DNA from 4 places in the Mesorhizobium sp. M0598 genome. Region 3 is predicted to be linked to each of the others. Evidence: predicted binding sites of a transcription regulator. Region 3 holds the regulator's gene; each other region holds the start of a gene.
The links. The regulator LexA, encoded in region 3, represses DNA repair genes until DNA is damaged. The targets are predictions, from matches to a motif close to TGTTCNNNNTGTGTTCNG.
Positions count from the first base shown of each region.

Region 1 (4,211 bases), on a different contig from region 3:
CTCCAGGCTGGCCTTGAGGATGTTGCTGGCATCGATGCCCTCGGCGCTGACCGACGCCATCGATACGGCGAGTGCGGAGCCGAGGATTTTCAGGAACAGCGCCTCACGCTGCAAATGCGTCAGCCGCTTGGAATCGTCGAGGCCATCGGGGATGTTGGCGGGATCGAGCACCACCGCTGCAGCCACCACCGGCCCGGCGACCGGGCCGCGGCCGGCCTCGTCCATCCCCGCCACCGGCCACAGGCCTTCGGCCATCGCCTTCGTCTCGAACGAGAAGTCGGGTTTCTCGACAATTTCGAAGAGAAGCGGAGAATCGGAACGCGGGCGAGCCATGGTGCGGCGAGGTTCGCATCGGCTCCGATTCTCCGCAAGTCCCTCCGGGTCGGGCGGGGCACCGGACCAGGAGGGGCTACCGTCTGCAAGCCCGGGGACAGGACAGGCCGGACGGGATTTTTGCCTGTTGCCGGCCGTTTCAACCGGCTGGCGCGAGACGCTTTGTCACAGCAGCATCAACTGCTCGGTTGCCTTGGCGGCGGGGACGAACTGGTCGGTCCTGAGCGAGCGCCGCTCGGCATTGAGGCCGAGCCGTTTGGCAGCGATCTCGAAGCGCCGGCCGATCTGCCAGGCATAGGGGCCGGAGCCCTTCATGCGCTTGCCCCATTCCGAATCGTAGTCCTTGCCGTCGCGCATCGAACGGATCAGCGACATGACGTGGCGATAGCGGTCGGGATAGTGGCGCAGCAGCCAGTCCTTGAAGATAGGCGCGACCTCCAGCGGCAGGCGCAGCAGCACATAGCCGGCTTCACGCGCGCCCGCTGCCTGCGCCGAATCGAGGATGCGCTCCATTTCCGGGTCGGTCAGTCCGGGGATAATCGGCGCGACCATCACCGAGGCCGGTATGCCGGCGTCCGAAAGCTGCCTGATCGCCTCCAGCCGCTTGGTCGGCGTCGACGCTCGCGGCTCCATCGTTCTGGCCAGCATCCTGTCCAATGTCGTCACCGACAATGCCACCTTGGCCAGCCCGCGTTCGGCCATGCGTGACAGAATGTCGATATCGCGTGTCACCAGCGCCGATTTGGTGACGATGCCGACCGGATGCCCGCGCGCCTCCAGCACTTCGAGGATCTCGCGCATGATCCGGTATTGCTTCTCGATCGGCTGATAAGGATCGGTGTTGGTGCCGATGGCGATGGTGCGCGGCTGGTAATTATCCCTGGACAATTCCTTGTCGAGCAGCCGCGCCGCATCCGGCTTGGCAAACAGCTTCGATTCGAAATCCAGCCCCGGCGACAGGCCCATGTAGCTGTGCGTCGGCCGCGCGAAGCAATATACGCAGCCATGTTCGCAGCCACGATAGGGGTTGATCGAGCGGTCGAAGGAGATGTCGGGCGATTCGTTGCGGGTGATGATGGTGCGCGGCTTCTCGACCTGTACCTCGGTCTTGAAGGGCGGCAGCTCCTCCAGCGAATTCCAGCCGTCGTCGAACACGTGCCGGCTGACCGGCTCGAAACGGCCGGACGGATTGATGCCCGCCGACCTGCCGCGATTGCGGTCGGGACGGACGCGCATGCCGCTCTGCTCGATCATCGCATTCGCCATCTCGGCCCTGCCAGCGCCGAAGGCTGCAATATCGGCACGCACGATCTGTTCCATTTTGGCCCTTTCCCAGTGACTGTCCACCCGCTGTCGAATCGCTCTGCTCATGAATGTATTCCTATCGCGTAATGAGAACAAAGCAAGAACTTTCTCGCGGCGCGCCGCAAAAACTGGCGCTGCCCACCGCTTTCCGCTATTCGGCTAAACATGCTCAGCGTCCTGATCGAAACCCTGAATGACGAGGAGGGCCTTGCCCGCACGCTCGCCTCGCTGATCGGCGGCGCGGTCGAAGGCGTGGTGCGCGACGTTCTCGTCTGCGACACCGGCTCGACCGATCAGACGCACCGCGTCGCCGAACATGCCGGGTGCCACTATGTCAGCGGCGGCATCGCCGCCGGCATCAGGCAGGCCAAGGGCGACTGGCTGCTTTTGCTGGAACCGGGCGCGCGGCTGGGAGAGGGCTGGATCGACGAGGTCGTCGCTCATACGGCCAGGCAAACCATTGCGGCGCGGTTCTCGCGGGCACGCGGCAGCCGCGCGCCGTTCCTGTCGCGCGTTTTTGCCGGAAATCGCGCTCTCGCCGAAGGCCTGGTGATCAGCAAGCGTCAGGCCGCCGCGCTGTCGAAGAATGCCCGCAGCGCCGAAGCGATCGCCCGCGGCCTGGCGACCAGGAGGCTCCACGCCGAGATCTGGGTCGCGCCGCGGAAGTGACGGCTTACCGTGCCGGTTCAGGGAACCCCGCCCAAGCAAATTTCTGGCGGGTCGTGGTTTATTGTGCATTGCACAAAATCTGGCCCGGGGTTACCATTCCCGGCGATATGGGCGAATAGGGTTTGGGGTGTGCCGGAGCGGCGACGACTAACGTCGATGCTGTTCCATCGACATTTTGAGGACCCCGATGACCCTTTCAAGCCCTGACAAGTCCGGCGCTGCAAGCCTCGAGGCGATCGCACGCAACGGCGGCACGCTGCGCCGCATCGCCGCCCGCATCCCGACCTATCTTTCCGACCTTCGCGAGAATCCGGCATGGCTGCCGATGTTCATGCTGGCCCGCACCATGCCGGCGCGGCGGCTGCACTGGCGCGGTGCAAAGCCCGTTCCGCCGGCGCGCAATGTCGGTGAAACGATGTTCGCCGGCGTCGACCGCGATGCCGTCGTCGGCGCGCTGCGCACCGAGGGGCTCTATTCGGGCCTGATGCTGCCGGCCGCCATCCATGAGGAGATCGCCCGCTTCGCCGAGCGCACGCCATGCTTCGGCAATTTCGACCGCCGGCTGGAATTCCTGCCCGAAAAACACGCCGATGCCGAAAAGCATTTCGGCCGCCCGCTGCTCAGCGGTCACTATTTCGAACGGGTCCTCGATTGCAACGCTGCGGTCGCCGTGCAGCGCGATCCGCTGCTTCTCGATATCGCAGCGCACTATCTCGGCAGCCAGGCCAAGCTGATCACGACCCGCGTCTGGTGGAGCTTTCCGACCGGTGGCGTCTCGGACGCCGACAAGAACATGGCCTCGCTCGGCAAATACCATTTCGATCTCGACGACTGGCGCATGCTGAAGTTCTTTTTCTACCTAGTGCCGGTCGACGCCGACACCGGGCCGCATGTCTATGTCCGCGGCTCCCACAACCGCCGCATCCTGAAGCATCAGCTGACGCTGCTGGTCGGCCATTCGGCGGAAGAGGTGCTGGGCGTCTACGGCGAGCAGAGCCCGGTCACGCTGACCGGGCCGGCCGGCCTCGGCTTTGTCGAGGATCCGTTCGGCTTCCATATGGGCACCGTGCCGACGCGCACGCCGCGGCTGATGATGGAAGTTGGCTTCGGCGTCTCGCCGCCCTCGCGCCGGCGTTTTCACGGCGAGCCGGTCATTCGCTAAACCGAGGTCGCTTGGCTGATACCTCGGTTCGCCTCAGCCGCGCCGCAAATGCTCGTCCAGCCGCGGCATTATCTCGACGAAGTTGCAGGGCATGTGCCGATAGTCGAGCTGCGGCTTCAAGATGCCGTCCCAGGCGTCCTTGCAGGCGCCGGGCGAGCCCGGCAGCACGAAAACGAAGGTGGCGTTGACGACGCCGCCGGTTGCCCGGCTCTGGATCGTCGAAGTGCCGATCTTGTCGTAGGAGATGCGGTGGAACACTTCGGAAAAGCCGTCCATGCGCTTTTCGAAGATCGGCTCCAGCGCTTCCGGCGTCACGTCGCGGCCGGTGAAGCCGGTGCCGCCGGTGGTGATGACGACATCAATCGCTTCGTCCCTTGACCAACCCAGGACCTTGTCGCGGATCTTGTCGCGGTCGTCGGTGACGATGTCGCGGGCGGCCAGGACATGGCCGGCCTCGGCAATGCGGTCGGCCAGCGTCTGCCCGGATTTGTCGTCGGCGAGGCTGCGCGTATCGGAAACGGTCAGTACCGCGATGCGCACGGGAACGAAGGGGCGGCTCTCGTCAATCCTGGCCATGGGCATCAACCTCCGATGTCACGCTTCGCGTCGCCGCGACAAACCAGTCGGGATGGCGGCCGCGGATATCGACGGCCGCGCGCTTGGCCACATTGCCGGTCTCGAACAGCCCGAAGCAGGTGGCGCCGGAACCGGACATCCTGGCAAAACCGGCTCCGGACTTGTT
Region 1 covers NZ_JAMYQL010000041.1:546-4,756, forward strand. Annotated here, with positions in the region: gene rnhB (ribonuclease HII) at 1-333, opposite strand, end outside; gene NKI59_RS30465 (PA0069 family radical SAM protein) at 499-1,653, opposite strand; gene NKI59_RS30470 (glycosyltransferase) at 1,804-2,307, shown strand; gene NKI59_RS30475 (phytanoyl-CoA dioxygenase family protein) at 2,495-3,469, shown strand; gene moaB (molybdenum cofactor biosynthesis protein B) at 3,503-4,045, opposite strand; gene NKI59_RS30485 (4-(cytidine 5'-diphospho)-2-C-methyl-D-erythritol kinase) at 4,032-4,211, opposite strand, start outside.
Region 1: NKI59_RS30465 (PA0069 family radical SAM protein) is a predicted target of LexA. The motif match lies at 1,727-1,744, and genes of this name have one in related genera.

Region 2 (4,211 bases), on a different contig from region 3:
CACGTGCTGAGCGATTCGATGGTGCCGCGCTACGAGCCCGGCGAGATGATCTATTGCGGCGGCCGCGAGGCGTTGCCGGGCGACCATGTGGTGATCGAGACCCTGCCCGAGGAGAACGAGCAAAACGGCAAGGCCTTCATCAAGAAGCTGGTCAAGCGCACCGCCGCCGAGCTGATCGTCGAGCAGTACAACCCGCCCAAGACGCTGTCTTTCAACCGCTACGCCATCAAGAACGTCTTCCGCGTCATCCCGCTCAAGGAATTGCTGGGGTATTGAGGCTTGTTGCCTTCTCCCCTTGTGGGAGAAGGTGGATCGGCGCACAGCGCCGAGCCGGATGAGGGGTGCTGGAAGGAACGCGGCGGAGGAAATGTAGAAGCGATTTTTAAGCACTTACGCCATCAAGGTAGCGATCCGTCCAACACCCCTCATCCGACCGAGCTTCGCTCGGCCACCTTCTCCCACAAGGGGAGAAGGAAGAACACCGCCCCTCCCCCTCAAGCCCGCCTCGATTGCTCCAGCTCTCGACCGTTGAGCAGGCGCGCCTCGGCGCGGGTCCGCTGCCGGTCGTCGATGAAGGCGGCCTGGATCGAGACGGCGGCGCCCGGCAGGCCGTCGGCCCGGCAGGCCTTGCAGATCAGGCGCCCCGAAAGTGCGGCCAGCGGTGTCTCCGGCCTCACCCCATGCCGCTTGAGCTCGGCCGGCTTCCACCACCTGTTGCGGCCGCAGTCGATGCATTCGACGGCAATCGAGACAACATCGGCGATCGTCGCTTCCCTGCCTGCCAATGCCATGGTCATCCCCATCGTTGTTCCTGCTTTGTTCGCAACATTATCGGTTTTCGGGGCGGAGTCGAGTCGGTTCCGCTTGCACCAACGTGAAAGTTTCACTTGTTCATATATTTGAGTTATGCTTTTATCTCGTGCAGGCTGGAATCGGCGCGAGCAACAGAACCGCGGCCGCTCCGTCGGCCGGCAAGCAAGGGAGTGACGATGGACCTCGCCCAGTTCGCCCAGGCCTGCGGTTATGCCGGCGACAGCCCGGCCATGCTTGCCGCTTTTGCGGCCATCCGCCAGGACGGCATCCGCACGGCGCGCCAGGGTCATCGCCAGCGCAAGGCGGCGATCGACCGGATGAAGCCGAGCCGCGCTTTGTTCCTGGCGGCGATCCGCCCGGCGCAGTCAGCCGAGGAGGCCCTCGAGGATGCCGCCCGCTTCCTGTCGATGTTCCGCAACATGCCGCACTGGCGACAGGAAAGGCGCGCCGCCGACCTCACCCGCGCCAGGCAGCAGCGCCTCTTCGCCCGCTTCTTCCGCCGCTACGGCCACCGCCTCTGGGCGCTCGAGGCCACCTGAAGGCGCGCGGGCCTCCCTTGCAAGTCAAAACGGATGTTGCGATCGCCGACACCGCGCCGTATGTCTCCACGCGATGAGCGAGATTAAGTTCCGTCGCGCGCAAGCGCCCGACCTGCCGGCAATTGTTGCAATGCTTGCCGACGACGTGCTCGGCGCGAACCGGGAAGACCCGTCCACGCCGCTCGCGCCATCCTACCTCGATGCGTTCAGCGCAATCGGTGCCGATCCCAACCAGTTGCTGGTCGTGGCCGTCGAGGCCGGGCAAGTGGTCGGAACCCTGCAACTCACCTTTCTTCCAGGCCTCTCCAGGAAAGGCGCCTGGCGCGGCCAGATCGAGGGCGTTCGCGTCGCCCGGCAATGGCGCTCCCGCGGCGTTGGCAAGCTAATGGTCGAATGGGCGATTGAAACGTGCCGTTCGCGCGGCTGCAGCCTCATTCAGCTCACCACCGACAAGGAACGACGGGAGGCGCACGCTTTCTACGAGCGCCTCGGCTTCACCGCCAGCCACCTCGGCTACAAGATGGCGCTGTAGCGCTCGGCTGATTGCCGAAGTCGGCGCTGCCCCTCATCCGCCTGCCGGCACCTTCTCCCCGTATAGCGACGGGGAGAAGGGGCTGTCCGCAAACTCGGCACTTTCCTGCAACGTTAGTGATTGGCGAAACCATTGACGAAAGCGTCCTTCTCCCCGTCACTATACGGGGAGAAGTGCCCGGCAGGGCGATGAGGGGCGGCGCCAACCTGAAGCGATTGCCCCTTCACCTGTCGTCCGCGCTGCTTGACAATTCACCCATAATGTTCTCTTTATGTTCTCATCACAACTCGAGACAATGCGGCGTTCGAACCGCCGCGGGCGAACGGGCCGGATGGAAGCCAACATCCTCCACGCGGATCTGGATGCCTTCTATGCCTCGGTCGAACAATTGCTCGACCCGGCCTTGCGCGGCAAGCCGATTGCCGTCGGCGGCGGGGTAGTGCTTGCCGCATCCTATGAAGCCAAGGCGTTCGGCGTGCGCGGCGGTATGCCGGGACGGCGGGCGCGGGAACTCTGCCCGCAACTCATCTTCGTCGGCGGCCATTTCAAGGACTATCAGCGGCTGGGCGATGCGGCAATCAAGGTGCTCGGCGATTTCACGCCGGTGGTCGAGCGGATTTCGATCGACGAGGCCTTTGCCGACGTCGCCGGCTGCACCCATTTGTTCGGCTCGCCGGCCGAGATCGCCGGCAAGATCCGCCGCCGCGTGCAGGCCGAGCTCGGCCTGCCGATCTCGGTCGGCGTAGCCCGCACCAAGCATCTGGCCAAGATCGCCTCACAGGTCGCAAAACCGGACGGGCTGGTGGTGGTCGATCCGCGCCACGAGCTGGAGTTCCTGCACCACTTGCCGGTCGAGCTGATGTGGGGCGTCGGCCCGGTCACCAGGCAGCGGCTGGCCGGCATCGGCGTCAACACCATCGGCGAGCTGGCGAAGACCAATGGTGGGGCGCTTGAGCGCCTGCTCGGGCCGGCGGCGGGAGAGAAACTCAACGCGCTGGCGTGGAACCGCGATCCGCGCAAGCTCGAGACACAGCGCCGGGCGCGCTCGGCGGGTGCGCAGTCGGCGCTTGGCCGAAAACCGGCCCAGGAGCAGGTCTTCGTGCCCGCTTTGCTGCATCTGGCCGACAGGGTCGCCACAAGATTGCGGGCGAAATCCCGGCCCGGCCGCACGGTGACGGTTCGCGTCCGCTTTGCCGATTTGCGCTCGGTGACGCGCTCGATCACGCTCGACCAGCCGATATCGGCAACCGCCATGCTGGCCGAGATCGCCGAGGCGCTGGTGCGCAAGGTGCTCATCGACCATCCGCACGAAAAGACAATCTCGCTGCTGGCGATCGCCGTATCGCATCTGGAGCAGCATGCCGGCCTGCAACTGGAACTGCCGCTCGGCCTCGACGACGACCGCCGCCGCCCCGGCACCAGCAAGGGCGCGGCGCGCTGGACCGCGGATCGCGCCGTCGACAAGATCCGCGACCGCTTCGGCTGGGAGGCGGTGGGCTACGCCTCGGTCGCGCTCGGGCTACAGCGGTCGGTTCCCGACGCGTTTCGCGAACTGGCCGAAAAGGAATTGTGAGCCTCGATTACACTTTGGTTGCCAAGTCGCCGGAATGACGTTGAAGGCTGCGGACTTGTGAATTTATCTTCGGTCCAGTTGGTCGTGCACCGGTTTGGGTATCAGCCAGACAGGGTAGCACCCGCCCGCAAATCCTTCCGCACCTTCATTTCGAACGACAGGAGATCGGCATGGGACAGAACGCCGGATATTTCGCACTCATCGTTGCCGGACTGGTGACCAATGCAACGACGCTGGCCAAGCCGCTCAACCCGGACCGGGCGATTCCATCCCTGGGCGATATCAACTCGCCGCTGGCCAGCCCGCTATTCAAGCAGGTCAAGGCTGGGCCGCTGGAGATAAAGCTTGAGGAAACCACGCTTGCCGATGTCGAAAAAGCCTTCGGCGGAGCGATGCACGATGAAGGTGACGCCGGAGATTCACGCCACTGGCTTTGCTATGCCGGCCCCGACGCCGGCGGATCGCCGTCGATCTTCTGGTTCGTATCCGGCGAGATGGGCGGCTCCGACCACGGTGTCCTGTCCGTCGCCCTGCAGCCGAACCCGGAAGGCAAGGTACCGGAAGGATGCGCCAGCGCGCCTGCCAGCCTGACAGCTATTGAACTCGATACGCCCGGCGTCGGAGCGCCGCTGAGCGACGTGGCCGCGAAATTTGGCGCCGCCAAGCCCGATCGTTACGGCCATTTCGGCTTCGCCGCCTCTTATCCTGCTTCGTCTCCCGACCAGAAGGACGCCACGGTCACGCAGACGCTCAC
Region 2 covers NZ_JAMYQL010000016.1:99,234-103,444, reverse strand. Annotated here, with positions in the region: gene NKI59_RS20335 (XRE family transcriptional regulator) at 1-276, shown strand, start outside; gene NKI59_RS20330 (hypothetical protein) at 495-803, opposite strand; gene NKI59_RS20325 (hypothetical protein) at 990-1,352, shown strand; gene NKI59_RS20320 (GNAT family N-acetyltransferase) at 1,426-1,884, shown strand; gene dinB (DNA polymerase IV) at 2,216-3,457, shown strand; gene NKI59_RS20310 (hypothetical protein) at 3,628-4,211, shown strand, end outside.
Region 2: dinB (DNA polymerase IV) is a predicted target of LexA. The motif match lies at 2,146-2,163, and genes of this name have one in related genera.

Region 3 (4,211 bases):
TCAAGTGACAGCTGCTTTGATTGCGAAGCGCGCATCCTTCCACGCACCGGTGCGGAGGATATCCTCAAGCACTTTGACGGCCTGCCAGACATCGGCATAGCTGACATAGAGCGGGGTGAAGCCGAAGCGCATGGTCGATGGCGCGCGAAAATCGCCGATCACGCCACGTTCGATCAGCGCGCGCATGACCTGGTAGCCATGCTCATGCATGAATGAAATCTGGCTGCCGCGTTTTTCCCCATCGCGCGTGCTTTCGAGCGTGAGCCCGTAAGTGCCGCACTTTGCCTCGACAAGCTCGATGAACAGATCCGCCAGCGCGATGCTCTTCTTGCGCACCGCCGTCATGTCGACATCGTTCCAGATGTCGAGCGCGCCCTTCAGCGTGCGCATCGACAGGACCGGCTGGGTGCCGCACAGAAACCGGCGGATGCCGGTGCCGGCCGCATAGCCTGGCTCGAAGGCGAAGGGCCGTGCATGGCCCCACCAGCCGGTGAGCGGCTGCTGGATGTCGGAAAGATGCCGCTCAGCCGCATAGATGAAGGCAGGCGCGCCCGGGCCGCCATTCAGATATTTGTAGGTGCAGCCAACGGCAAAATCGGCGTTTGCCTTGTCGAGCTCGACTGACATCGCGCCGGCGGTGTGGCAGAGATCCCAGACGATCATCGCCCCGGCTTCCTGAGCCCTGCGCGTCAGCGCCGGCATGTCGCGCAGTTCGCCCGACTTGTAGTTGACGTGGTTGACCAGCACCACGGCGGTGCGTTCGTCGATCAGCTCTTCGATGGTCGGCGCGTCGACCCCCGAGAGGCGCAGCAGCGTATCTTTTCGCGTCGAAACCACACCCTCAGCCATGTACAGGTCCGTCGGAAAACTATCGCCCTCGGCGACGATGACCTGCCGCTCCGGTCGCATGGCTATGGCGGCGTGCAGCAGCTTGTAGATGTTGACCGATGTCGTGTCGCAGACCACCGTCTGGCCGGCCGCGGCACCGATCAGGCGCCCGAGCTGGTCGCCAAGTTCAAGCGGCATGTTGAACCAGCCGGCCGTGTTCCATGCGCGGATGAGATCATGCGACCATTCTTCGGTCGCGGCCTTGTGCAGTTCATCGAATGCGGCACGTGAAGCAGCTCCTAGCGAATTGCCGTCGAGATAGATCACTCCTTGCGGCAACACAAAGCGGTCGCGCATCGCGCGCAGCGGATCCGCGGCATCCATCGCCTTTATGGCCACGAGATCGGGAATTCCTGTCATGATTTGTCTGCTCCCCCAAGATCCAACGCAACGCCGGACACGCATCGACTGTTCTTCCATTACCTGGTTGTGCGCAGCAAGGCTCCACCAGCGAGAAGCAGCCTGACCAGGCGGTGGAAACCGGGACTTTACCCGAGGTTGGCGTTTTGAGTTCGTTTCGTTCACGGTGCATTGACCAAACCGCACAGTCGATACGGGTTCAATTCCGTGCCTTTTGCCGACCGACGGCCGATGCCAGTGCCGCCTTCTAGGAGGCCAGAAGGGCGCAAACGAAAGCAGAATCAAGGCGATGAGGCTCGCGGCGGTGAAAATGCGGTACGCCGGTAGGGGACGTCGTTTGTTTCCCGAGCCTTAACGCATTCATTAAACTTTAAACAGTTGCGGAACACAACTGGAACAGATAGTGTTTGTTCTGGGTTTGTTTTTCTGATTCTGTTGGGGGTCGCTATGCTGACACGCAAACAACACGAACTGCTTATGTTCATCCACGAAAGGTTGAAGGAAAGCGGTATCCCGCCTTCCTTCGACGAGATGAAGGAAGCGCTCGACCTGGCTTCCAAATCCGGAATCCACCGGCTGATTACGGCGCTGGAGGAGCGCGGCTTCATTCGCCGTTTGCCCAACCGGGCCCGTGCGCTGGAGGTGCTGCGCCTGCCTGACTCGATCGCCCCCGGCCTCAATGCGGCACGCAAGTTCTCGCCGAGTGTCATCCAGGGCAGTCTTGGGCAAGGCGGTCCTCGGCAAGGCAAGCCGACATCGTCGCGCGTGCCCGCAGCCGGAAATGACGACGATGTCGTCGCCACCGTTTCGATCCCGGTGATGGGCCGCATCGCCGCCGGTGTGCCGATCGACGCCATCCAGCACCAGACGCATTCGATTTCGGTGCCGCCGGATATGATCATGGGCGGCGAGCATTATGCGCTCGAGGTCAAAGGCGATTCGATGATCGAGGCCGGCATTTTCGACGGCGACACGGTGATCATCCGCAATGCCGATACGGCGAGCCCCGGTGAGATCGTGGTGGCACTGGTCGACGAGGAGGAAGCGACGCTGAAGCGGTTCCGCCGCAAGGGCGCCTCGATCGCCCTGGAAGCCGCCAATCCGGCCTACGAGACGCGCATCTTCGGACCAGACAGGGTCAAGGTGCAGGGCAAGCTCGTCGGACTGATCCGCCGCTACTGAGCTCCGCCCTTGGCGCCGGCTTTGGGGTTGTCGGCCCTGCGGTATGGCGGCAGGCCCCGTGCCGCGCGTGAAAATTTCCGCTGCACGTGCCAGGGCCGGTATGATTTTTCGACCGCGAAACGGATTTCGGCGCGCGTTGCCGCTTGTGGATCGAAGTAGACGGCGGCACTTCCCGCGCGCGCCAGTTGCCGTTTGGTGACGACGAGGACCAGCCGGTCGTAGTAGCAGGGGTTATGGGCGGTGGCGTCGTCGATGACGATCAAGCTGGCAAAGGCGCAGGCTGGCCGCGCAGTATCGCGGTCCTTGGCTTGCGCGATGATCGCGCCGGATGGATGCCTGGCAAGGCAGAGGCCGTCCGTGCAAATGAACGGCATGCCCGGCGGTAGGTCGGCCGGATCGGCAATGTCGAATTGCGGGTCGTTCTTTCCAGGTGTTTCCGGCGCGACGATAGCCTCTGATGTGAGCGCGCGTTTCCAGTTGTCGATGGTGAACTCATTCGGGCGTGCCCGGTTGACCGCGAGTTCACCGCTGCCGATCGGCAGCGCGACCAGCCGTGCGTCCTCCGAGACCAATACGTCGGGTATGCGTGTCTGCGTTGTCGTCAGCAAGCCGGCGAGCGCAAAAGGAAGTGCCGCCAGCCGCAACCAGGTCGTCGCCATGCTGGCAATGACGAGGGCGATCGTCACCAGAAGGACGGATCTCAGCGAAATCAGCCCGACCGCATCGATCGGCGAGCGCTCCGAGATCCACCCGGACAGGGCGATCATCGCCGTCAGCCCCTTGCCCATGACATAGAGGAAAGGGCCATCCGCACCGAACGGCATCGCCAGCGCGCTGAGAACGGCGAAGGGCATGACGACCAGTGAGACGATGGGCATGATGGCCAGATTGGCGAACAGGCTGAGCGGCGCCACGCGCTGGAAATGCCATATGGCGAAAAGCGCCGTGGCGCTCCCTGCAATGATCGAGGTCATCGCCAGACCGCACATGCCCAGCAGGACCTTTCGAGTGGCAAAGCGTAGCGGCGACCGCCGCGGCGGCGGCGTGGTGGCCCTGCCGGCGCGGTAATCGGACCAGCCTGCATAGGCGCCGACAAGGGCGGCCGTCGCGGCGAAGGACATTTGGAAACTCGGACCGACCACCTCGTGCGGCGACACCAGGATGACCGCGATGGCCGAGATCGCCAGGTTGCGCATGGTGAGCGCGGCCCGGTCGAACAGCACGGCGATAAGCATCACCGCCAGCATGATGAAGCTGCGTTCGGCCGCCACGACAATGCCGGAAAAGACAAGGTAGGCCGCAATCGAAAAAAGCGCGGCGGCCGCGGCATATTTCTTGACCGGCCGTCGCGATGAGAAATCGGGAAACAGCGCAAAGGCACCCCGCAGCAGCGCCATGATGGTGCCGGCGACCAACGCCATATGCAGCCCCGAGATGGAGATGATGTGGTAGATGCCGGTGCGCCGCATCGCTTCGTTGATCTCCTCGGGAATGCCGGCGCGCACGCCGACGATCAGCGCAGCAGCAATCTCGCCCTCGGCACCGCCGATGCGGCTGCGGATATGGTCGGCGATGGATTCGCGCGCGTCTTCGATCGCGGAAGAAAGCTGCGCGGCAAGCGGCATGCTGCCCGACGACACGACTTTCGGATTGCCGAGAAAAAAGCCGCTGCCGCCGATACCGGCGAAATAGCTGTCGAAGGAGAAATCATAGCTGTCGGGCCGCACCGGGCCGGTCGGCGGCAGCAGCCGCACATAGCCGGTGATCTCGGAACCGGCGGT
Region 3 covers NZ_JAMYQL010000012.1:158,353-162,563, forward strand. Annotated here, with positions in the region: gene kynU (kynureninase) at 1-1,248, opposite strand; gene lexA (transcriptional repressor LexA) at 1,696-2,430, shown strand; gene NKI59_RS17640 (ComEC/Rec2 family competence protein) at 2,424-4,211, opposite strand, start outside.

Region 4 (4,211 bases), on a different contig from region 3:
ATTTCCGCGCAGCGCGCCACGGCGAGATCGATGACGAGGTGCGGCTGGCCGAAAGCCGGCAGGCCGATGATCATCGCGGTGTAGCCGGCAAGCGCCGCGCCATAGGCTTCCGGATTGCGTAGCAGCGACGAGACCAGCGAGCAGATGCCGATCCAGACGGCAAGAACTGCAACCAGCAACCAGGGGTTGGCATCGAAAAGAGTGGTAATGCCGATCGCCGCCAGCGCGCCGGCAAACGTGCCGAGGAGACGATAAAATCCCTTCGCCAGCACCATGCCGGCGACCGGCTGTGCGACGATGAACACCGTCATCATCGCCCATTGCGGGTGGTCGAGCTTCAGCGCATAGGCGGCCAATATCGCGATGAGGCCGGCCGAAACGGTGCGCAGGGCAAAGATCCAGTCCGAACGCGTCGGCCGCGTCAGGCCAGCGATCCGCGTGCCGATATCGTCCTTCAGCCGCGCCCAGGTCAAGTGCTCGTCTCCAGCTCAGAAGGCCAAGCTAGCGGCGGGAGCTCAGATATCCAGCACTTCCGTCTCGGCGAATTCCGCGCGTTCCTGGATGAAGCGGAAACGGGCCTCGGGCTTGGTCCCCATCAATGCGTCGACCGCATCCTTGGTCGCCGCCTCGGCATCGATAACGTCGACCCTGAGCAGCGTGCGCTTTTTCGGGTCCATGGTGGTTTCCTTGAGCTGGGCAGCCATCATTTCGCCCAGCCCCTTGAAGCGGCCGATTTCGACCTTGCCGCGCCCGGTGAATTCGGTGCGCAGGAGTTCGTCCTTGTGCGCATCGTTGCGGGCATAGGCGACCTTGCCGCCTTGCCGGATCGAATAAAGCGGCGGCACCGCCAGATAGAGATGGCCGCCGCGGACCAGGCTCGGCATCTCCTGGTAGAAAAAGGTGATCAGCAACGAGGCGATATGGGCGCCGTCGACGTCGGCATCTGTCATGATGATGACCCGGTCGTAACGCAGGTCCTCGTCGCGATATCTCGAGCGCGTGCCGCAACCAAGCGCCTGGATGAGGTCGGATATCTGCTGGTTGGCGGCAAGCTTGTCGTTGCCGGCGCTGGCGACGTTGAGGATCTTGCCGCGCAGGGGCAGCACCGCCTGGCTGGCGCGGTCGCGCGCCTGCTTTGCCGAACCGCCGGCCGAATCGCCCTCGACGATGAACAACTCGGCACCGGCGGCGGCATTCTGCGTGCAGTCGGCGAGCTTGCCGGGCAGGCGCAGCTTGCGCACCGCACTCTTGCGCGACACTTCCTTTTCCTGGCGGCGGCGCACCCGCTCGTCGGCGCGCGCGATCACCCATTCGAGCAGTTTCGAAGCCTCCTGCGGATTGTCGGCCAGCCAGTGGTCGAACGGGTCGCGGATGGCGCTTTCGACGATGCGGATCGCCTCGATCGTCGCCAGCCTGTCCTTGGTCTGGCCGACGAATTCCGGTTCGCGGATGAACACCGACAGCATGCCCGCCGCCGAGATCATCACATCCTCGGAAGTGACGATCGAGGCGCGCTTGTTGCCGACCAGGTCGGCATAAGCGCGCAAGCCGCGCGTCAGGACGTTGCGGAAGCCGGCCTCATGCGTGCCGCCTTCGGCGGTCGGAATGGTGTTGCAATAGGAATTGATAAAACCGTCGCCGCCGAACCAGGTTACCGCCCATTCGAGCGAACCGTGGCCACCCTGCTTCTCGCTCTTACCGGCAAACATTTCACGGGTCACCTGGAATTCGTCGCCGAGCGAGGCTTTCAGATAATCCTTGAGGCCGCCCGGAAAATGGAATTCTGCCTTGGCCGGCGTCGTGTCCTTTTCCTTGATCAGCGAGGGATCGCAGGTCCAGCGGATTTCGACACCGCCGAACAGGTAGGCCTTTGACCGCGCCATGCGGTAGAGCCGCGCCGGCTCGAAAGCAGCACCCTTGCCGAAAATCTGCTCGTCTGGATGGAAGCGGATCTTCGTGCCGCGGCGGTTGTGCACCTCGCCGAGCTGCTCCAGGGCGGTCACCGGAACGCCTCGCGAGAAGCGCTGGCGATAGAGCTTGCGCCCAATCGCGACCTCGACCTCGAGATGGTCGGACAGCGCGTTGACCACGGAAACGCCGACACCGTGCAGGCCGCCGGACGTCTCGTAAACCTTGCTGTCGAACTTGCCGCCTGAATGCAGCGTCGTCATGATGAGTTCGAGCGCCGGCTTCTTGAATTTCGGGTGCGGATCGACCGGAATGCCGCGGCCGTTGTCGGTTACGGACAGGTATCCGTCGGCGGAAAGTTCGACATCGATGAAGGTCGCATGGCCGGCGACCGCCTCGTCCATCGAATTGTCGATGACCTCGGCGAACAGATGGTGCATCGCCTTGTCGTCGGTGCCGCCAATGTACATGCCCGGGCGGCGGCGCACCGGCTCCAGCCCCTCCAGCACTTCGATATCGGCGGCACTGTAGCTCTCGCTGGCGTCGCGGGGCGCCGGCCGCTTCGCCGCCTGCACCAGCGGGTCGGCCGGGCGCGCGGCGGCGCGAGCCGGTTGCGGCTGCTTGTCCAATTTGGCGAAAAGATCGTTATTGTCGTCCATGCCGGTCCTGGATTCCGATGCTGCGAATCACCACCCGATACTGCCACGCTTTTTGCGGGCAGGCGACGGAGGTTCCTGTTACGTTCGAGGACAGGGCCTCTTACTGCAAAACCATTCGACAACCAAGCGGCGGAAATGGGGTCGAAGCCTGGAGCATCGACGCTTTGTAAACCCTGTCCGAAGGTTACGCCGCAAGATTGGCTAAAAAAACGGTATTTGCGGACTGTCGCTGACCTAGAATGCAGCGGAACCCTCAAGAGGCTGTCGCTTAAGCATGTTGGATTACAGTTCGCTCCTGCTCGCGGCGGCGCTGTCGGGCACGTGCCTTAGCATCACCATGTTTGCGATCTGGTTCACCGCGCCACAGGCACGCTTTGTGCTGACGGTGGCCTGCGGCATTCTCGTGCTGGTCGCACATGTCGTGTTGTTCTGGCATTACACCAGGGATCCAAGCGCCTGGCTTTGCCAGATCGTGCTTGTGCTTCTCAGCCTCGGCTTCCTGATCATCTGCCTGTCGGCCATGCAATATCTCGGCATAGGCGACTACAGGCGAGCCATCTTGCCGACCTTGGTTGCGATGGCTGTTTGCGCGGGCGCGACGTATCTCGGATTTGATGGTGTCGGCTTTATTGTCACCTACGCAACGGTAACGGCGCTGCTCTCGCTCATCGGAGCGATGTTCTGGATTGAGGGTGGTCACGATCGCCGGATATTGCTGGTCGTCTCGTTCCTGAGCGGCGTCTGTGCCCTGTCGTTCGGACTTTGCGGCGCGGTCCTGCTGGTCAAGGGCCAATGGGTGCTGGGTGTTGCGCCCGACAATTGGGCCGAGCGGGTGAATTCCGTGGTGGCCGTCGCCTGCATGACCGGGCTCGGCGCATTGACGCTCTCCCTGCACCATTTGCAGGCGCAGATCGAATTGAAGGCCGAGACGATGACCGATCCATTGACCGGGCTAATGAATCGGCGGGCGTTGACGGCACTCTACGGCGAGCGGGTCTTCGGTCCGTTCATGTCCGTCGCCATGTTCGACCTTGACCATTTCAAGAGGACGAACGACGTATTCGGTCACCCAGTCGGCGACCAGGTTCTGTGCCGCTTTGCCGCCGTCATCAGGAAATACGCCCGGACCGGCGTCGACGCCTTCCGGCTGGGCGGCGAGGAATTCGTGCTCGTCATGTCGCGGATGACGGAAGAGAAGGCCTATGACATTGCGAGCAAGATCAGCGTCGCCTTCGGCACGGAAGTCGTGGCCACCCAACTCGGTCCGTTGCGAAGCACAGTCAGCGGCGGCATCGGCTTTGGCGGAACAAACGGCACCGGTCTCGACGATGTGCTGGCCGAAGCCGACGCAGCACTCTATGCGGCAAAGCGCGCCGGGCGAAATCGCGTCGTCGTCCGGGACCGGGCGAGCAAGGCCGACGGGCCGGCCTTGCGTTCTGCCTGATTGAGGTTTCTATCTTCTTGTTAGACCCATGATCTTGTCCGAAAACCGGATTCCACTTTTCGGGATCATGATCTATTCCGCCGCACCCAGATATTCCGACAGCGGCGGGCAGGAGCAGACAAGGTTGCGGTCGCCGGCGACATTGTCGATGCGCGACACCGGCGGCCAGTATTTTGCCGCCGTGTCGGCATCGCCGGCGG
Region 4 covers NZ_JAMYQL010000007.1:11,416-15,626, reverse strand. Annotated here, with positions in the region: gene NKI59_RS11505 (FUSC family protein) at 1-473, opposite strand, end outside; gene parE (DNA topoisomerase IV subunit B) at 516-2,567, opposite strand; gene NKI59_RS11495 (GGDEF domain-containing protein) at 2,842-4,011, shown strand; gene gcvP (aminomethyl-transferring glycine dehydrogenase) at 4,084-4,211, opposite strand, start outside.
Region 4: parE (DNA topoisomerase IV subunit B) is a predicted target of LexA. The motif match lies at 2,638-2,655, and genes of this name have one in related genera.